DNA from 4 places in the Thioprofundum lithotrophicum genome. Region 2 is predicted to be linked to each of the others. Evidence: predicted binding sites of a transcription regulator. Region 2 holds the regulator's gene; each other region holds the start of a gene.
The links. The regulator sigma-54, encoded in region 2, starts transcription at its own class of promoters, with help from an activator protein. The targets are predictions, from matches to a motif close to TGGCANGNTNCNTGCTT.
Positions count from the first base shown of each region.

Region 1: a site for sigma-54 is predicted at 2,368-2,384, ahead of ACZ5BH_RS11795 (flagellar basal body-associated FliL family protein). Genes of this name have one in related genera too.
Region 3: a site for sigma-54 is predicted at 1,920-1,936, ahead of flgA (flagellar basal body P-ring formation chaperone FlgA). Genes of this name have one in related genera too.
Region 4: a site for sigma-54 is predicted at 2,276-2,292, ahead of ACZ5BH_RS07040 (TorF family putative porin). Genes of this name have one in related genera too.

Region 1 covers NZ_AP042379.1:2,469,483-2,474,469, reverse strand. The annotation lists gene fliO (flagellar biosynthetic protein FliO) at 1-317, opposite strand, end outside; gene fliN (flagellar motor switch protein FliN) at 322-765, opposite strand; gene fliM (flagellar motor switch protein FliM) at 788-1,801, opposite strand; gene ACZ5BH_RS11795 (flagellar basal body-associated FliL family protein) at 1,811-2,323, opposite strand; gene orn (oligoribonuclease) at 2,805-3,356, opposite strand; gene ACZ5BH_RS11785 (M48 family metallopeptidase) at 3,460-4,722, shown strand; gene ACZ5BH_RS11780 (c-type cytochrome) at 4,738-4,987, shown strand, end outside.
Region 2 covers NZ_AP042379.1:481,642-486,628, forward strand. The annotation lists gene lptC (LPS export ABC transporter periplasmic protein LptC) at 1-49, shown strand, start outside; gene lptA (lipopolysaccharide transport periplasmic protein LptA) at 33-539, shown strand; gene lptB (LPS export ABC transporter ATP-binding protein) at 536-1,261, shown strand; gene ACZ5BH_RS02240 (RNA polymerase factor sigma-54) at 1,622-3,091, shown strand; gene hpf (ribosome hibernation-promoting factor, HPF/YfiA family) at 3,109-3,447, shown strand; gene ptsN (PTS IIA-like nitrogen regulatory protein PtsN) at 3,457-3,915, shown strand; gene hprK (HPr(Ser) kinase/phosphatase) at 3,926-4,867, shown strand; gene rapZ (RNase adapter RapZ) at 4,864-4,987, shown strand, end outside.
Region 3 covers NZ_AP042379.1:2,244,427-2,249,413, reverse strand. The annotation lists gene ACZ5BH_RS10695 (CheR family methyltransferase) at 23-868, opposite strand; gene ACZ5BH_RS10690 (chemotaxis protein CheV) at 904-1,830, opposite strand; gene flgA (flagellar basal body P-ring formation chaperone FlgA) at 1,978-2,673, shown strand; gene flgM (flagellar biosynthesis anti-sigma factor FlgM) at 2,739-3,056, shown strand; gene ACZ5BH_RS10675 (flagella synthesis protein FlgN) at 3,063-3,536, shown strand; tRNA gene ACZ5BH_RS10670 (tRNA-Arg) at 3,691-3,767, shown strand; gene ACZ5BH_RS10665 (host attachment protein) at 4,173-4,625, shown strand; gene ACZ5BH_RS10660 (NUDIX hydrolase) at 4,687-4,987, opposite strand, start outside.
Region 4 covers NZ_AP042379.1:1,500,880-1,505,866, forward strand. The annotation lists gene ACZ5BH_RS07025 (YifB family Mg chelatase-like AAA ATPase) at 1-854, opposite strand, end outside; gene ACZ5BH_RS07030 (accessory factor UbiK family protein) at 987-1,259, opposite strand; gene ACZ5BH_RS07035 (TorF family putative porin) at 1,447-2,118, shown strand; gene ACZ5BH_RS07040 (TorF family putative porin) at 2,352-3,032, shown strand; gene glnK (P-II family nitrogen regulator) at 3,105-3,443, shown strand; gene ACZ5BH_RS07050 (ammonium transporter) at 3,482-4,759, shown strand; gene ACZ5BH_RS07055 (ABC transporter ATP-binding protein) at 4,856-4,987, shown strand, end outside.

The DNA of each region.
Region 1 (4,987 bases), 960 kb from region 2:
GGCGCCACGCCGATCAGCAACTGCTTGTCGCCGGCCTGCAGCAGCACCACCCGCTCCCGCTGGCCCAGCGAAACCCCGCCCAGCACTTTCAGGGCCCCGCCGCCGGTGCCGGGCAGGCCGCCCAGCCGCCGCATGAACCAGGCCATGCCGAGGATCAGGCCGAGGATCACCGCAAGGCCCGCCAGCATCTGCAACAGACTGCCGGTGCCCACGGCCTCCCCGGCGTTGCGCAGGGCCTCGACCTGCGTCGGCTCGGCGGCCTGAACCCAGCCGCAGAGCAGCAGCAGTATCCCGCCTGTTCCCCCCTGTCCCCGCATGGCCCTAGCCCAGTTTCCGGACTCGCTCGGAGGGACTGATGATGTCCGTCAGCCGGATACCGAACTTCTCGTTGACCACCACCACTTCCCCATGGGCGATCAGGGTGCCGTTGACCAGCACGTCGAGCGGCTCGCCGGCCAGCCGGTCCAGCTCCACCACCGAGCCCTGGTTGAGCTGCAGCAGGTTGCGGATGTTCATCTTGGTATGGCCGATCTCCATGGAGACGGTCACCGGCACGTCGAGGATCACGTCGAGATTGATCTCCTCGTCCCCGTCGTGACGGGTGCCGGTGTCTTCCAGCGTCTCCAGTTCGGCCTGGGCCACGTCGCCGCCGGCCGCCTGGGGTTGCTCCGCAGACGTCTCCCCGCCTTCACTCTCGGCGGCCCCGGCTTCGGCCATGGCCTCGGCCCATTCGTCCATTACGTCGCTTTCGTTTTCGTCACTCATCTTGGCTTCCTCGATTCGGCAGTCACTGGTTGATGACCGGGGCCAGGGTCAGATTGGCGGTCTTGGGCCGCTCCACCTGGCCCGTGATCTTGATGGCGAGATTGCCGTTGCTGACCCCGAACCTGCCCTTGAGGATGGGCACGTCCTCGGCCTTGAGCATCACGGTCTCGGGCATCTCGATGGGCAGCACATCGCCGGCCTGCCACTTGAGCACGTCACGCAGGGTCGTCGTGATCCGGGTCAGGGTGGAGGACAGTTCCACCTCGGCCGTCTTCACCTCCTCGCGCAGGGAAATGCTCCAGCGCTCGTCCTTCTCGCTGGTGTCGCTCTGGATCCCGGCATCGAGCAATTCGCGGATCGGCTCGAGCATCGAATAGGGCATGGTCACGTGCAGATCCCCGCCGCCGCCGTCGAGCTCGATGTGGAAGGTGGACACCACCACCACCTCGCTGGGACTGACGATGTTGGCGAACTGGGGATTGACCTCCATGCTGCTGAAGGTGAATTCGAGAGGCAGCACCGGCTTCCAGGCATCGGCCATTTCACGGAAACAGTCTTCCAGCACCATGTGGATGACCCGCTGCTCGGTGGGCGAGAAATCGCGCCCCTCGATCTTGGCGTGGCGGCCGTTGCCGCCATAGAAATTGTCCACCAGGATGAACACCAGCCGCGGATCGAACACGAACAGGGCCGAGCCGCGCAGCGGTTTGGCCTTGACGATGTTGAGGCTGGTCGGCACGAACATGCTGTGCACGTATTCGGAGAACTTGACCATCTGCACGCCGCCCACGGAAATCTCGGCGGACCGCCGCAGCATGTTGAACAGGGCCACCCGCATCTTGCGCGCGAATCGCTCGTTGATCATCTCCAGGGTGGGCATGCGCCCGCGCACGATGCGATCGTGGCTGGCGAAGTCGAAGGGCCGTACCACCCCGTCCTGGGAGAAGCCCTCGCCCTCGGTTTCCACCTCGCCTTCGTCGACGCCGTGCAGGAGCGCGTCGATTTCGTCCTGGGAAAGCAGATCGTTGACGGACATGAGACTGGCCTATTGCATCACGAAACTGGTGAAGTACACGGCTTCCACCCCGGGCTCGTGCAGGCGGGCCTGCACGATGCCCTGAATGGTCTTGAGGATCTCGGCCGCCAGGGCCTCCTTGCCGGCCCGGTGGCTGAGTTCGTCATAGGTCTTGCTGGAGAGCAGGTTGAGAATGTCGTTGCGGATCACCGGCATCTCCTCCTCCACCACCGTCAGCGCCTCGGGCTTGCGGGCCATGACGGTGATCTCCACCTGCAGATAGGCCGCCTTGCGATCGTCGGCGAAATTGACCGTGAACTCGGGCTTCAGCGGCAGATAGTGGGCCGGCGCGTGTTCCACTGCGGCATGCTCCGCCTGCGCACCGGCGTCCGCCTTGCCTTCGCCTTCTTCACCGCCCTTGCCCAGAAACAGCCAGGCGCCCAGCCCGCCGACGGCTAGCAGCAGCACAATCACCAGGAGAATGAGGATCTTGGTCAGCTTGCCGCCGCCCTGGGTATCGAGATCGAGTTCTTCGTCTGCCATGCCTGTTTGCGCTCCGCGTGGAAAACCGGTTTTCCCGAACTCGGATGCAAGAGCTGTACCATGCCAGCCGGAAAAGCGAAGCGGCTTTTCGATCAGGGACTTGGCGAGGGTGGACCGGACCGGCGTCGAAGACTTGACGCGATGGGAAGCAGACGGCGGGCAGGGGGTGACGGGATCGGAACGCGACAGCCCCCGGGTTGGAGAGGTGCGGCGGTGCGCATGACGTCTCTCCGGCAACGGGACATCGGCTTTCTGAGAGCACAGAGCCCTTGAGGCGGGGGAGACGTTTTGTGACCGTCGGCCGCAGGGATGCGGCCGCCGAGCCTACAGGGATGTATTCACGGCGCGTCACGAAACGTCTCTCCCGCCTCAAGGGCGAGCCGGAGACTGAATCATTGGCTGAAACCGTTCGGCAATTCGGAACGGCCAGCCATGCGCCCCCCGTCATCCTGTCGCGGCAGGGCAACGGCGTACAGGCATCTCAGGCCGGCAGGCGGAAGAAGTGTTCCCGGTAGTAGCGCAGCTCGGCGATGGAATCCTTGATGTCGTCGAGCGCCAGGTGGCTGGAGTCCTTCTTGAAGCCCTTGTAGACCTCGGGCGCCCAGCGTTTGGCCAGCTCCTTGATGGTGCTCACGTCGAGATTGCGGTAGTGGAAGTAGTCTTCCAGATCGGGCATGCAGCGGGCCAGGAAACGGCGATCCTGGCAGATGGAATTGCCGCACATGGGCGAGGCCTTGGCGGGCACGTACTGGCGCAAAAAGGCCAGGGTCTGGCGCTCGGCCTCGGCCTCGTCGATCCGGCTGTCGCGCACCCGCTGCACCAGGCCCGACTGGCCGTGCTGGCGGGTGTTCCATTCGTCCATCCCGGCCAGCCGCGCCTCGCTCTGGTGAATGGCGATCACCGGCCCTTCGGCCACGATGTTCAGCTCGCTGTCGGTGACCACCGTGGCGATTTCGATGATCACGTCGTTGCGGGTGTCGAGCCCGGTCATTTCCAGGTCGATCCAGATGAGGTGATTGGGATTTTGCGCCATGTCGACAAAACCTTTCCCGCCAAAGGGGTTCTAAAAGGGGATTCTTGCCATGCCGAAGCGCAGCCGCTAACCTGCCCACCGACACGCACGCGAAGCTTACCACATGAACCTGATCACCGAGCTGTTCCTGGCCGCCCTGGCCCTCTCCCTGGTGCTGCAGATCTGGCTGGATCGCCGCCAGATCCGGCACGTGCTGACCCATCGCGACGCGGTGCCGGAGGCCTTCCGGGATCAGATCCCGCTGGCGGCGCACCGCAAGGCGGCCGACTACACCGTGGCCCGCACCCGCCTCGGCATGGGGGAACTGCTCTACGGCAGCCTCCTGCTCCTGGGGTGGACACTCGGCGGGGGCCTGGAATGGCTGGATCAGACCTGGCGCGGGCTGGGGCTCCCGCCCCTAGCCACCGGCGTCGGCGTGATCCTGAGCGTGCTGGTGATCGGCAGCCTGCTGGAGCTGCCCTTCGCCCTCTATCGCACCTTCCGGCTCGAGGCCCGATTCGGCTTCAACCGCACCACGCCGGGCACCTTCGTCTCGGATCTCGTCAAGCAGTTCCTGCTCACGCTGCTCATCGGCGCCCCGCTGATCGCGCTGGTCCTGTGGCTGATGGACTCGGCCGGGCCGCTCTGGTGGCTCTACGTGTGGGCCGTGTGGATCGGCTTCAGCCTGCTCATGCAGTGGGCCTGGCCGGCCTTCATCGCGCCCCTGTTCAACAAGTTCGAGCCCCTGGACGACGAGGCCCTGCGCCAGCGCATCGTGCGCCTGCTGGAACGCTGCGGTTTCCGCAGCAGCGGGGTCTTCGTGATGGACGGCTCCCGCCGCTCCAGCCACGGCAACGCCTATTTCTCGGGGCTGGGCACCAACAAGCGGATCGTCTTCTACGACACCCTGCTCAAGTCGCTCAGCCCCGAGGAGGTGGAAGCGGTCCTGGCCCACGAACTCGGCCACTTCCGGCGCCACCACATCCGCAAGCGCATCATCCTGATGGCGCTCCTCTCCCTGGCCGGCCTGTGGCTCCTGGCGCAGCTGATGCAGATGCCCGAGTTCTACCAGGGCCTCGGGGTGAGCACCCCCTCGACCTACATGGGCTTGATCCTCTTCATGATGGTTGCCCCCCTGTTCGGCGTGTTCCTCTCGCCCCTGCTGGCCGGATTCAGCCGCCGGCATGAATTCGAGGCCGATGATTTCGCGGCCCGCCAGGCCGATCCGCGCACCCTGATCCGCGCCCTGGTGAAACTGTACGAGGAAAACGCCAGCACGCTCACTCCCGATCCGCTCTACTCGGCCTTTCACGACTCCCACCCCCCGGCACCGGTGCGCATCGCCCACTTGTCGCGTAAACTGAAGGAACAACCCCAACCGGCCTGAACGAGGAGCGAGAGAATGTTGCCAAGAACCCTGTTGATCGTGTTGCTCGGGGGCCTTGCCGCCGGTGCGAACGCCTCACCCGATCTCGCTCGTGGCAAGTCCCTGCACGACGAGAACTGCATCAAGTGCCACGCGGGCATGGTGGGCGGCGACGGCACCGCGATCTACACCCGCCCGGATCGCCGCATCGACAGCCTCGAGGGCCTGCGCCGCCAGGTGAACCGCTGCAAGGACAGCCTGGGCATGCCCTGGCCGGCGGATCAGA
Region 2 (4,987 bases):
CCTGATCCTGCTCGCCGACGTGGAGAGCCGCTATGTGCCCACGCCCTGAACGCCTGCTGCTGCTCGCCGCACTCCTGCTGGCCCCGCCCCTGATGGCCCTGGAGTCGGATCGCCGGCAACCGATCGACATCCGTGCCCGCCAGGTGGTGGTGGACGAACAGCGCGGCTACAGCGAATACACCGGCGACGTGACCCTCACCCAGGGCAGCCTGCGCGTCACCGGCGACCGCCTGGTGGTACACCTCGAGGGCGATCGCCTGCAGCGCATCATCGTCGAGGGCCGACCCGCCACCCTGATCCAGACCCCGGCGCCCGAACAGCCGCCGGTCCATGCCTCGGCCCGGCGCATGGAATACGAAGTGGCCAGCCGCACCGTCCACCTGGATCGCGACGCGCAGGTGGAACAGGGCCCGAACCGCTTCCGGGGGGAACACCTGATCTACGACATCGCCGCCGCCACGGTGAAGGCCCGCGCCGGCGAGGGCCGGGTGCACATCACCATCCAGCCGCCGGCGGAAGAAACCGAGAGCCCGCCATGAGCACCCTGCAGGTCCGGGATCTGGTCAAGCGCTACAAGGGCCGCAACGTGGTCGACGGCGTCTCCATGCGCATCGACAGCGGCGAGGTGGTGGGCCTGCTCGGCCCCAACGGCGCCGGCAAGACCACCTCCTTCTACATGGTGGTGGGGCTGGTGCCGGCCGACGCGGGGCGCATCGCGCTGGACGAGCGGGACATCACCCGCCTGGCCATGCACCAGCGGGCCCGCCTCGGCATCGGCTACCTGCCCCAGGAAGCTTCGGTGTTCCGCAAGCTCACCGCGGCCGACAACATCATGGCGATCCTCGAACTGCGCCCGGATCTGGATCGCACCCAGCGCGAGGAGCGGCTCGAGGCCCTGCTCGACGAGCTGCACATCGGCCACATTCGCAACAATCTCGGCCAGAGCCTCTCCGGCGGCGAACGGCGGCGGGTGGAGATCGCCCGCACCCTGGCCATGGAACCGCGCTTCGTGCTGCTCGACGAACCCTTCGCCGGCGTCGATCCCATCTCGGTGCTCGACATCCAGGCCATCATCCGCCACCTCAAGGCGCGGGACATCGGCGTGCTGATCACCGATCACAACGTGCGCGAAACCCTGGGGATCTGCGAACGGGCCTACATCATGAACGCCGGGCGTGTCATCGCCCAGGGCGACCCCGACAGCCTGCTGGCCGATCCCCAGGTGCGCAAGGTCTACCTGGGCGAACAGTTCCGGTTGTGAAACGCAACCCCTCTGCCCTCGCCCTGCTTTCATGCAAGAAATAGGCGAGCCCGGATATTGCACCAAGGTGCCGGATGATTGCGGTCTTTGCAGCCGCGCTCGCGCCGCGCTGGAGCGAAAGGCGTAGCCAACGCTACGTCTTTCGTGAAGCGCAAGCGAGCGCGAGCGAAAAGCCGCAAGGGCCGGCACAGAGGACGGGCGGAAAGAATGACCTTGGAGAAATCGTCTCAAGGCATCAACAAATCTTTATCACTCAAAGACTTGTTCGTCCGCCCGTCCTCGACTTGGTGCAATATCCGGGCTAGAATTGATTCTGCCGCCGCGAAAGCCGCCGGCCCGTGGTACCCCCGAACCGGATCGATGAAACAGACCCTACAACTCCGTCTCGGTCAGCACCTGACCATGACCCCCCAGTTGCAGCAAGCCATCCGGCTCCTGCAGCTATCCTCGCTGGAATTGCAGACCGAGATCCAGGAGGCCCTCGACGCCAACCCCCTGCTGGAGATGGACGAGGACGGCGATGCCGGTCCCGAGGCCGAGGCCGCGCCGGGCGAGCCCGTCGAGGCCACCGAGGAAGCCCTGAGCGAGACGCCCGCCGACGGCGCCAGCGACATCCCCGAGGATCTGCCGGTCGACTCCAACTGGGACGACATCTACGACAGCCTGGCCCCGGTGGGCCCGGGCAGCGCCCCCGCCAGCGACTTCGACCCGCGCGAGATCGAATACAACAGCCGCCCCGGCGGCACCAGCCTGCACGAACACCTCACCTGGCAGATGGATCTCACCCCCTTCAGCCCCACGGATCGGGCCATCGCCGAGTTCATCATCGACGCCATCGGCGACGACGGCTTCCTGACCCTGAGCGTCGAGGAGATCCACGAAGCCCTGGCCGGCGAACAGGAACTGGCGCCGGAGGAAATCGAGGCGGTACTGCACCGCATCCAGAACTTCGACCCGCCCGGCATCGCCGCCCGGGATCTGCGCGAAAGCCTGCTCCTGCAACTGCGCCAGTATCCCATCGACCATCCCCGCCTGGCCCAGGCCATGGCCCTGGTGGAGCAGCACTTCGAGCGCCTCGCCGCGCGCGACTATGCCCAGATCATGCGGCGCATGAAACTCGACGAGGACACGCTCAAGGAAGTGCTGCAGCTCATCCAGTCGCTCAATCCGCGGCCCGGCAGCCAGATCACCGATCAGCAGCCCGAATACATCGTGCCCGACGTGATCGTCACCAAGGTGGGCGACCGCTGGAAGGTGGAACTCAATCCCGACGCCGCGCCCCGCCTGCGGGTCAACCCCACCTACGCCAGCCTGGCCCGGGAAGTGCGCAACCCCGAAGACAACACCTACATCAAGAACCAGCTCCAGGAAGCCCGCTGGTTCATCAAGAGCCTGATGAGTCGCAACGAGACCCTGCTCAAGGTCGCCACCGCCATCGTCGAGCGCCAGACCGGCTTCCTCGAACACGGCGAGGAAGCCATGCAGGCCCTGGTGCTGCACGACATCGCCGAAGCGGTGGACATGCATGAATCGACCATCTCGCGGGTCACCAACAAGAAGTACATGCACACGCCCCGCGGCATCTTCGAACTCAAGTACTTCTTCTCCAGCCACGTCTCCACCGCCGATGGCGGCGAATGCTCGGCCACCGCGATCCGCGCGCGGATCCGCAAGCTGATCGCCGAGGAGGATCCGAAAAAGCCCCTCAGCGACAGCAAGCTGGCCGGCATCCTCGCCGAGCAGGGCATCAACGTGGCCCGCCGCACGGTGGCCAAGTACCGCGAAGCCATGAACATCCCTCCCTCCAACGAACGCAAACGTCTGGCCTGAACAACAAGGAGCCCGCCATGCAACTGAACGTCACCGGTCACCACGTGGAAATCACCGACGCCATGCACGACTACGTCACCAGCAAGCTGGCCCGGCTGGAACGCCACTTCGACCATGTCACCAACGCCCATGTGATCCTCAGCGTGGAGAAGGAACGTCAGAAGGCCGAAGCCACGGTGCACGTCAGCGGCAAGGATCTGTTCGCCGAAGCCGAGAACGGCAACCTCTACGCGGCCATCGACGAACTGGCCGACAAGCTGGACCGCCAGATCCGCAAGCACAAGGAAAAGCTCACCGATCACCGCCGCAGCGAAGGAGCCGAACGCAAGCAGCAGGACATCTCCGGGGAAGCCTGAACCGCCGCCATGCAACTGACCGATCTCCTCTCGCCCGATCGCATCGCCATCGATGTGAACGCGCACAGCAAGAAGCGCGCCCTGGAAGCGCTCAGCGAACTGATCGCCCACGATCAGCCCGGCAGCGCCGAAGACATCTTCGACGCCCTGCTCTCCCGGGAGCGCCTGGGCGGCACTGGGATCGGCAGCGGCGTGGCCATTCCCCACGGCCGGCTCAAGAACACCGACCACACCACCGCCGCCCTGATCCACCTGCGCCAGGGCGTGGACTTCGATGCCATCGACGATCAGCCGGTGGATCTGCTGTTCGCCCTCATCGTGCCGGAGCAGGCCACCGAGGATCACCTGCGCATCCTGGCCATGCTCGCCAGCCTGTTCCAGGAGAGCGAATTCCGCCAGCGGCTGCGGGCCTGCCGCAGCCCGGCCGAGATCCTGAACCTGCTGCGGCAATGGCAACCCGCGGCCTGACGCCGGCCCCGTGGCGCTGACCGCCCGGCAACTTCTCGACCCCCTGCAGGCGAGCCTGGACCTGGCCTGGCAGGCGGCGCCCGCCGCCCGGGATCGGGCCCTGGACGAATCCCGCCTGCGCGAGGCCGGCGGCAACGCCGTGGGCTATCTCAACCCGGTGCGGCCGAACCCCATCCAGGTGCTCGGCCAGACCGAACTGGCCTATCTGGACCAGCTCGGCGCCAACTCGCGGCACGACGCCATCGCGCGGATCCTCCAGCCCCCCACCGAAATCCTGATCGTGAGCGACGCCCTGCCGGTGCCGCCCGACCTGCGGGACCGGGCCGGCGCGGCCGGCATCCCCGTCCTCACCTCGCCCCGTCCCGCCGGCCACCTCGTCGACACCCTGCGCTATGCCCTCACCCGCCGCCTCGCCGCCCGGCAGATCCTGCATGGCGTGTTCATGGAAGTGATGGGCCTGGGCGTGCTGCTCACCGGCCCCAGCGGCGTGGGCAAGAGCGAACTGGCGCTGGAACTGCTGGGCCGCGGCCACCGCCTGGTGGCCGACGACGCGCCCGAATTCCGCCGCACCGGCCCCGACGCGGTGCACGGCCACTGCCCACCCCTGCTGGCCGACTTCATCGAGGTGCGCGGGCTCGGCATCCTCAACGTGCGCGCCATGTACGGCAACCACGCGGTGCTCGAACACAAGCGCCTGCACCTGATCATCGATCTGCAGCCGGAAGACCAGCCGGCCGCCTCACCCGACGAGCGCCTCGGCCAGCACGACCGCCACCGCGAGGTGCTGGGCGTGCCGATCCCGGAAGTGTGCCTGGTGCTGGCCCCCGGCCGGGATCTGAGCGTGCTCATCGAAGCGGCCGTGCGCAACCACGTGCTGCGCCTGAGCGGGTACAATGCGGCCGAGGACTTCATGCAGCGACAACGCCAGGCCATGCACAAAGCGGAGCCATGAAACTCGTCATCGTCAGCGGCCTGTCCGGCTCCGGCAAGAGCATCGCCCTCCATGTGCTGGAGGATCTGGGCTATTACTGCATCGACAACCTGCCGGTGGGCATGCTGCCGAGCCTGGCCG
Region 3 (4,987 bases), 1.2 Mb from region 2:
GATTTTCCGGCGGCGCGGGTGCCTACCGGCCGTTATCCTTTTTGCGGTACACCACCCCTTCGGGGAAGCGGACCATTTCGTAGGCGCGGGAGTAGCCGCTGGGGGTTTCGGAGCCGCCCAGGAAGAGGTAGCCGCCGGGATTGAGGACCTGAGCCATGCGGTCGAGGATGTCGGTCTTCAGTTCGCTGGAGAAGTAGATGAGCACGTTGCGGCAGAAGATGATCTCGAAACGCCCGAGCAGGGCGTAACTCTTGAGCAGGTTGAGTTCGGTGAAACGGGTGCGGGCCTTGATCTCGGGCTTCACGCTCCAGCTCCCGTCACCGTTGTCGGTGAAGAAGCGCTGCTTGCGCTCGGGCGTGAGACCGCGGGCCATGCTCAGATCGTCGTAACGGCCTTCCCGGGCCTGGGCCACCACGCTGGCAGAGATGTCGGTACCGACAATCTCGACTCGCCCAGGCAAGGCCCCCGGGTTGGCCTGCTGGAACTCGTGGATCACCATGCTGATCGAATAGGCCTCCTGGCCGGTGGAGCTGGCCGCCGACCAGATCCGCAGGGGATTGACCTTGCGCTGGGCCAGTTCGGGGAGGATGCTGTTTTTCAGCATCTCGTAGGGGTAGGTGTCGCGGAACCAGCTCGTTTCGTTGGTGGTCATGGCGTCCACCACCCGTTCCTGCAGCTTGCGGTCCCGCCCCTGGCGGAGCGCTTCGAGCAGCGCGCCCAGCGACTCGAAGCGGAACTCCTCGGTCAGCCGGTTGAGACGGCTGGTCACCAGATAATGCTTGTTGTCGCCCAGCACGATGCCGCTGGCTTCCTCGAGGAAGCGGCGAAAGGCTTCGTAGTCCTGACTGGAAAGGACGTTCTTGGTCACGGCCTGCACGTATTCCTGTCCCTGTGAGGTCCGGCTCAGACCAGACCCTTGCTTTCCAGCAGGTCGTTCACCTCCCGGGCCAGCTCGTCGGCATTGAACTTGGGCACGAAGCGATCGGCGCCCACCTTTTCCACCATGTTCTTGTTGAACACCCCGCTCAGGGAGGTGTGCAGCAGCACCGGCAGCGATTTCAGCCGTTCGTCGTCACGGACCGCGGTGGTGAGGGTGTAGCCGTCCATCTCCGGCATCTCCACGTCGGAGATCAGGATGTCCACGTGATCCCGCAGCGCATCACCCTCGGCCACCCAGCCCTGCAGGATCTCCAGCCCCTCCCGGCCATTGGCGGCCAGGGTGCATTCCATGCCCATCTGTTCAAGGGTGCGCTTGATCTGGTTGCGGGCCACGCTCGAATCGTCCACCACCAGCACCCGGATCCGCTGTTCGGTGAGTTCCGCATAGTCTTCCGGCTCACTGAGATCGGTCGTGACACCGGTCAGTTCGGCCAGCACCTTCTCCACGTCGATGATTTCCACCAGCTCGCCATCCACCTCGGTGACCGCGGTCATGTAGTTGTATCGGCCCAGTCCCCGGGAGGGAGAGTGGATCTCCTTCCAGTTGAGGTTGACGATCCGATCCACGCCGGAGACCAGAAAACCCTGCACGCTCCGGTTGTATTCGGTCACGATGACGAAGCACTCCGCCGCCTCGGGCAGGGGGCGCATGCCAATGGCCTGGGCCAGATCGATCACCGAAATGGTCTGCCCCCGCAGGTTGGCCACGCCCCGCACATTGGGATCGGCACTGACCATGCGCGTCAGGCCCGGGCACTGGATGACCTCCCGCACCTTGAACACGTTGATGCCAAACCGCTGACGGGTGCCGAGTCGGAACAGCAGCAGTTCCATGCGGTTCTCGCCCACCAGGTTGGTGCGCTGGTCCACTTCCGCCATGATGCCGGCCATGTTGCCTCCCGGGGTTGCCTGTTCGGATTCTGTACCCCCTATCGGCCCCGCCGGGGGAAGCTTGAGGCAGCGGACCGCAAATGATGCCCTGGCACGGCAATTGCTTGATCCCAGCCAGACACCGACTGCCCTATTGGGAGAGAGATCATGCACCGGCCATTCCCGACCCGCCCTCTGCTGCTGGCCCTGCTGCTCCTGAGCGGCCCGGCCCTGGCCGCCTGGCAATCGCCGGAAAGCATTCGCCAGGCGGCAAGCGATTTCCTCGCCCGGCAATACGACGACCCGGATACCCGGGTGGAAATCGGCCACCTGGACCCGCGCCTGCGCCTGGTTCCCTGCCGGCAGCCGCTGGAGGTTTCCCGGCCGGCAGGCGCGCGGGAGCTGGGCCGCAGCAGCCTCCAGGTGCGCTGCCCGGATCCGCGCGGCTGGAAGATCCGGATCGGCGTGACCATCCGCCGCTTCGACACGGTGCTGGTGGCCCGTCACAACCTGCCGCGCGGCAGCGTGCTGGGGCCGGACGACGTGATCGGCGTGCGCCGCGACATCTCCCGTCTGGTGAGCGGTTACTTCCGGCGCAGCGAGGAAATCCGCGACATGGTGGCCCGTCGCAGCCTGCGCAAGGGCCGGGTGCTCACCCCCGCCGTGGTCACCCCGCCGCGCTTGGTGAAGCGAGGCCAACTGGTCACCATCCTGGCGCGGGCGGGCAACCTGGTGATCCGGGTACGGGGCAAGGCCCTCGGCGACGGCCGGCGGGGTGATACCATCCGGGTACGCAACACTCGCAGCCAGCGGATCGTGCAGGCCACCGTGGTCGACCCCGGCACGGTGCGGGTAAACCTGTAACAGGCTAAAGTTTCCGCGCAGCGGGACGATACATCCCTCAGAAATAGATCCAGGAGCAGCAGTTCATGGCAAACGACATCACCGGCATCCACTCTGCCCGCACCGGACAGGCAGGCAACCGGAACACGAGCCGGGTGGGCAACGACGCCGAGGCCCCCAGCCGGGCCGGTGAGCGTGCCAGCAGCGGGGACGACAAGGTCAGCCTCACTTCCACCGCCGCCCGTCTCAAGGACATCGAGCGCCGCCTGGCCACCGATCAGCCGCCCTTCGATGCCGAACGGGTCAACCGCATGAAACAGGCCATCGCCAGCGGCGAATACCGGGTGGATTCCAGCCGGGTGGCCGACAAGATGCTCAACTTCGAAAAATCCTTCGACGAGTAAGCCGCCATGTCCCCGCCCATGCTGCCCGTCCTGCAGGATATCGCCGCCTATCTGGACGAGCTGCGCCAGGCCCTGGTGGCGGAATACGAGGCCCTCAGTGCCGAGGACAGCGAACGTCTGGCGAACCTGGCCGAGGTCAAGCAACGGCTGAGCGACATTCTCGGCGATCTCGACCGCGAACGCAGCGCCCTGCTGCGCGAAGCCGGCCTGGATCTGGACCGCACCGGCGTGCTGGCCTATCTCGACCGCCAGGCACAAAGCGAACGCGAACCCCTCAACGTGCTCTGGCAGCGGATCGAAACCCTGACCCGCGACTGCCGCCGCCTGAACGCGATCAATGGCATCGTCATCGAAAAGCGCCGCCGGCGCGCCGCCCAGGCGCTGCACATCCTGCAGGGACAGACCGCCGGCAGCGAACTGTACACCGCCCACGGCACCGCACCGGGCACCGGCCCCGGCAACACCCTGGCCAAGGCCTGACACCCGCCTCCCGGGGCGCATGTCCCGTTTTCCCGTTCTCCCACGTTTTCAATGACTTGGCGTCATGGACATGGCGATGTGCCCGACCCCGCCCCGAGGAAGGAAAAACGCGGTTTTTCCACCGCCGGCCAGCAGGTAGAATAGCCGTTCCTCGGCCCCGGTAGCTCAGCTGGATAGAGCGCACCCCTCCTAAGGGTGATGTCGGACGTTCGAATCGTCTCCGGGGCGCCAATACCAAGACCAACGACAGTAAAGCCAGATTCAGAGCGCCCCAGACGCCCCGGATCAAGGCGCAGCCCGCAGGGAATGGCGCGCCCTTGCCAAGGGCTGCAACGCCGAGCCGGGGCGTCTGGGGCGCTCCCTCCGGGCGGGCTTCTGGGCGGCCATTCGCGGCGTTGCCGTGGCTTGCCATGGGAGTGCACGGCGCCTTGCGCCTGACCGCCCAGACGCCCGCTGAACCTGGCTTTACTGTCGTTGGTCTTGGTACCCATTGAAAATCCCGCCCACGCCACCCATTGAGTTTCCTGGGCGTGCCAATCCCTCCCTGCCACACGGCTTGATCCGGATCAGGGCACGCCCCGCCGGATCGGCGTAAAGCAGAAACTGACGACACACAACCACACAAAGGGGAAACGCATGAAACCGACCTGGATTCTCGTCGCCGACAGCAGCCGGGCCCGCATCTTCACCGCGGCCACCCCCTCGGCCCCGCTCGAGGAACTGGAGGATCTCACCCACCCCGAAAGCCGCGAACACGAACAGGATCTGGTCACCGACCTGCCGGGCAAGCATCGCAACGACACCGGCATCGGCGCCCACGGCTTCCAGGACGAGGTGGAGCCCAAGGAACAGGAAACCATCAACTTCGCCAAATACCTGGCCCGGCACCTGGACGACAACCGCAAGAAGAACCGCTTCCAGCGCCTGATTCTGGTGGCCGCCCCCTCTTTCCTCGGGCTGCTGCGCAACGAACTGCCCGACGCCGCCCGCAAGACGGTCATCTACACCCTGGACAAGAACCTCACCCAGCACACGCCGGAAGACATCCGGGCCCATCTGCCCGAATACCTGCCTCACGACGTGGCCTGACAGGCGGTCTGACCAAAACCGGCCGGGGCGGAAAGCGGATTCCGCCCCGCCTGCCTTGCTATCACGGCGAATCGCTTCCCGCTTGCTCCAGCACGGCCGCCGCCCGGCACAGGCCAACGATGGTCTTGGCATCGGTGATCCGGCCGTCCATGGCCATGCGCAGGGCGTTGGCGAAATCGAGCCAGTGGATCTCGATGACCTCCTCCGCCTCGTGGGCCGTGGCCACCGGCTGCAGCTCGGTGGCCAGATAGCACCACACCCGCTCGGTGAACACGCCGGGCGAGGCGATGAGATACCCGAGTGCTTGCCAGCGGCCGGCCGTGCAGCCGGCTTCCTCCTGCAATTCCCGCCGCGCGGTGGCC
Region 4 (4,987 bases), 1.0 Mb from region 2:
GGATCCCCGCCGCCGCCGACCAGCGCCACGCCGGAGGCCGTGTGATGGGGCTGGCGCAGGGGGCGCTGGCGCCACTGGCGCGGATCGAATCCGCCACTGGCAATCGAGTGGATGGCGGCGGTCTCCAGCGCCTCGGCCTCGCTCATGGGGGGCAGGATCCCCGGCAGGCGGGAGGCCAGCATGGTCTTGCCGGTGCCGGGCGGGCCGATCAGCAGCAGGCTGTGGCCGCCGGCGGCAGCGATCTCCAGGGCCCGGCGGGCCAGGGGCTGGCCGCGCACGTCGGCCAGATCCGGCACCGCTTCCGCTTCGGGAAGGGAAGGCGCGGCATGTCTCGGCAGTTCGCGCTCGCCATTGATGTGAGCGCACACTTCAAGAAGATGGCCTGCCGGCCGGATGTCTGCCTCGCCCACCAGCGCGGCCTCGTCGGCGTTCTGACGGGGCACGATCAGGGTTCGGCCCTCGCGCGCCGCCGCCAGCGCCGCGGGCAACACGCCGCTGACGGGACGCAGCTCGCCCGAGAGGGCCAGCTCGCCGAGGAACTCGCAGCCGCCGAGCGCCTCGCGGCGCAACTGATCCGAGGCCGCCAGCAACCCCATGGCCACCGGCAGATCGAAACGCCCGCCTTCCTTGGGCAGGTCGGCCGGCGCCAGGTTGATGGTGATGCGCCGGGCGGGAAATTCGAAGTTGGCATTCTGCAGGGCGGCCCGGACCCGATCCTTGCTCTCCTTCACCGCCGTCTCCGGCAGCCCGACGATGGACAGGGCCGGCAGGCCGTTGGCCAGATGGGTCTCCACCGAGACCAGGGGGGCGTCGATCCCGGTGCGGGCGCGGCTGTAGACGAGGGCGAGGGTCATGGGCGGAATCCTTTCCAGCAAGAAGGTAGCCGAGGGACGAGGGCCGCGTGGCGGGGCGGATCGGTCCTTCGTTCCGGTGGGGATTATTTTGCGCTGCCCGGGGCGCGGCTGCAACCGGCAGGCCGCACGGGGTTACACCGAGGGCCGCGCCTTGCCCAGGATTTCGTTTTCGAGTTTCAGCACCTGCTCTTCCAGCGCCTCCAGGCGGGCGCGGGTGCGGGCCAGGACTTCGCGCTGAATGTCGAATTCCTCACGGGTGACCAGATCCAGGCGGCTGAAAGCGTTGTGCAGAGCGGCGCGCAGGTGGCGATCGGCCTCGCCGCGCAGCTCGCGCAGGCCCTCGGGCAGGGCCGAGATGACCCGCGAGACCAGCTCGTCGATGTCGGGGATGCGCTTGTCGTTCATGGGGAGGATGATACGCCCTGGGGGCGGGGTCTGGCCAGATGCAGTTGTCCGGCGCGCGAATTCGAGGATTTGTGATGCCGGTGCAGCCTGTCCTTTAATATGGAATGCTATGTTTTCCGGGTCTTCAACAGCCTGTTAACGGCGCCCGTCTTCCGGTGGCGCCATCCAACCAGAAAAGGGGAGAAAAATGCAGAAAAAATCATGGCTGGCCACGAGCTTCCTGGTCGGGGGGCTGCTTCTGGGGCTGCCGGCAACGGCGGCTGAACAAACCGGCGAGCTGACGGCCAATCTCGGCGTCACCTCCAACTATGTCTGGCGGGGCATTACCCTCTCGGCGGATCAGGCCGCCGTGCAGGGGGGGCTGGACTATCAGCTGAACAATGGGTTCTACCTCGGCACCTGGCTGTCCAATGCCGCCGGTGACGGCTACGAGCAGGACTGGTATGGGGGCTTCGGTTTTCGCACCGACGAGGTGATCTGGGACGTGGGCTACATCCTCTACACCTATCCGGTGGTCAGCGGCCGGACGTTCGGCGAAGCCTACGCCAATCTCACCTGGCGGATGCTCAACGGCGGCATCGCCCTGACCCTCAACGCCGACAACGATCGCAACAACCGGGCCGACAGTGGAGACGTGTTCCTGTATCTCGGTGCCACCTGGAACGTCAGCGGCCTGGAACTGGGCGGCACCATCGGCAATCACAGCCGGGGCCGCAGCGGTTTCGACAGTTACAGCTACCTGGAGCTGTTCCTGCGCAAGGAGAAATTCGGTTTCCGGTTCGCCAAGAACTCGCTCAGCGGAGACCAGGGGGATTACCGCTTCTGGCTCGACTACCGGCTGGACTTCAATCTTCTCTGACACGCCGCAACCCGCAGCGAAAAAACCCGCCGCACGGCGGGTTTTTTTGTGAGCGGCTGCACCGTTTTGGTGCTGCCCGTTCCATTTTTGTGCGTTATTTCGGTGCATGTGGCAGAGGGGGGGTTGCAAGTTGATGTTTTTTAACGAGATCCCGTCTTGGCACGGCCCATGCAATACCTGAAACGTCTCAAGACCTGACACAACATTCAACCTGCAACACAACGGGGAACATCATGAAAGCAAAAACGATCATCGGGGGGGCCGTCCTGGCTGCATCCGTTCTGACCGGCCCGGCCGTGGCCGGTTCCTTCTCCGCCAACATCGGCGTGAGCAGCAACTACATCTTCCGCGGCGTGACCCAGACCGCCGATCAAGCGGCCGTTTCGGGTGGAGTGGACTACGAGCACGATTCCGGCTTCTATGCCGGTACCTGGATTTCGAATGTAACCGGTTATGGAGGTAGAACGACATCCAACACGACGAACTACGAGCAGGACTGGTATGCCGGTTACGGTTTCGAGGCCGGTCCCGTGGGGCTGGATGTGGGTTACATCCTCTTCACCTATCCGGTCGGTGATGGTGAGCATGACTATGGCGAGATCTACGTGAATGCCAGCTGGGAATGGCTGAGTGGCGGTATCAACTACACCGTGAACAAGGAAGGTAATCCCGACAAGAAGAACGACATTTACCTTTTTGTTTCGGGTGAAACGGAAATCGGTAACGGCTTGGCTCTAAGTGGTACGGTTGGGCGTTACGACTATGATGACGACACGAACAACGAAGACTATACCCATTTCCAATTGGCAGTGAGCAAGGACGATTTCACCTTTGCCATCGACAAGAATGATCTCGATGGTGCCAGCGGCAGCACTCGCTTCAGCGTGTCCTGGTCCAAGTCGTTCGATCTGTAAGCCCCTGCGGGCTGAACCGGCCCGCCGCCGGCGAGCGGCGGGCTTCTTCCAAACCATTCAGGAGGACTGGCCATGAAAATGGTTATGGCAATCATCAAGCCCTTCAAGCTCGATGACGTGCGCGAGGCCCTGTCGGAGATCGGCGTGCAGGGCATCACCGTCACCGAGGTCAAGGGTTTCGGCCGGCAGAAGGGCCACACCGAGCTGTATCGCGGCGCCGAGTACGTCGTGGACTTCCTGCCCAAGGTGAAAATCGAGGCCGTGGTCAGCGACGATCTGGCCGAGCAGGTCATCGAGGCGGTGAGCAAGGCCGCCAACACCGGCAAGATCGGCGACGGCAAGATTTTCGTGTTCAACGTCGAGCAGGCCGTGCGGATTCGTACCGGCGAGACCGGCGAAGAAGCCCTGTAACGACGGGCCCAACTGCGGAGGAAAACAACGTGGAAGCGATAGAAGGCGTCAAGAACCTCAGTTACGCACTCGATACATTCTATTTTCTCATCACCGGCGCGCTGGTCATGTGGATGGCGGCCGGCTTCGCCATGCTCGAGGCCGGGCTGGTGCGGGCCAAGAACACGGCGGAGATCCTGACCAAGAACATCGTGCTGTTCGCCATCGCCTGCATCATGTACATGGTGGTGGGTTACAACATCATGTACGGCGACGGCGCAAGCCCCTACATTCCCGGCCTGAGCTTCTTCCTGGGCGGGGATCATGATCCGGCGGCCGTGCTCCAGCAAAGCGCCGATCCTGAAGCTTGGTATGACGGCAACTACTACTCGGTCATGGCCGACTTCTTCTTCCAGATGGTGTTCGTGGCCACCGCCATGTCCATCGTCTCGGGCGCCGTGGCCGAGCGCATGAAGCTGTGGGCCTTCCTGCTGTTCGCCATCGTCATGACCGGCTTCATCTATCCGGTACAGGGCTACTGGAAGTGGGGCGGCGGTTTCCTCGATGCGGCCGGCTTCAACGACTTCGCCGGTTCCGGCGTGGTGCACCTGTGCGGCGCCGCCGCGGCCCTGGCCGGGGTGCTGCTGCTGGGCCCGCGCAAGGGCAAGTACGGTCCGAACGGCGAGGTCAAGCCGATCCCCGGCGCCAACCTGCCCCTGGCCACCATCGGCACCTTCATCCTCTGGCTGGGCTGGTTCGGCTTCAACGGCGGTTCCGAGCTGATCCTCTCCAACGTGGGTGAGGCCAATGCCGTGGCCAAGGTGTTCGTCAACACCAACATGGCCGCTGCCGGCGGCGTGGTGGCCGCGCTCATCACCGCCCGCATGCTGTTCGGCAAGGCCGATCTGACCATGGCCCTCAACGGCGCCCTGGCGGGCCTGGTGGCCATCACCGCCGAGCCGCTGGCGCCCTCGCCCGAGGCGTCCACCCTGGTCGGCGTGGTGGGCGGCATCCTGGTGGTGTTCTCCATCATCACCCTGGACAAGCTGAAGATCGACGATCCGGTCGGCGCCATCTCCGTCCACGGCGTGGTTGGCATGTGGGGGCTCCTGGCCGTGGCCATCACCAATGCCGAGGCCAGCTTCGGCGCCCAGTTGCTGGGGCTGGTGGTGATCTTCGTCTGGACCTTCGTCACCAGCATCATCGTCTGGGGCATCATCAAGGCCGTGATGGGGATCCGCGTCTCGGAAGAGGAAGAGTTCGAGGGCGTGGACATCGGCGAGTGTGGCCTGGAAGCCTATCCCGAGTTCACCGGACCCAAGGGTTCCGGCCTCTGAGTCGCACCCCTTCAGGGAGGAACGAAAACGGGCGCCTTCGGGCGCCCGTTTTCGTTCGGCTCGGTATAATGCCCCATCGCCACCGGAATCCGCGCCTTGCCCGTTCTCGCCACCGATGCCATTCGTGCCCTGCACCTGCAGCCGATGACCTTCACGGTCGGCCCGGCCGAGTGCGTGTGCCTGAGCGGCCCTTCCGGGGCGGGCAAGACCATCCTCCTGCGGGCCATC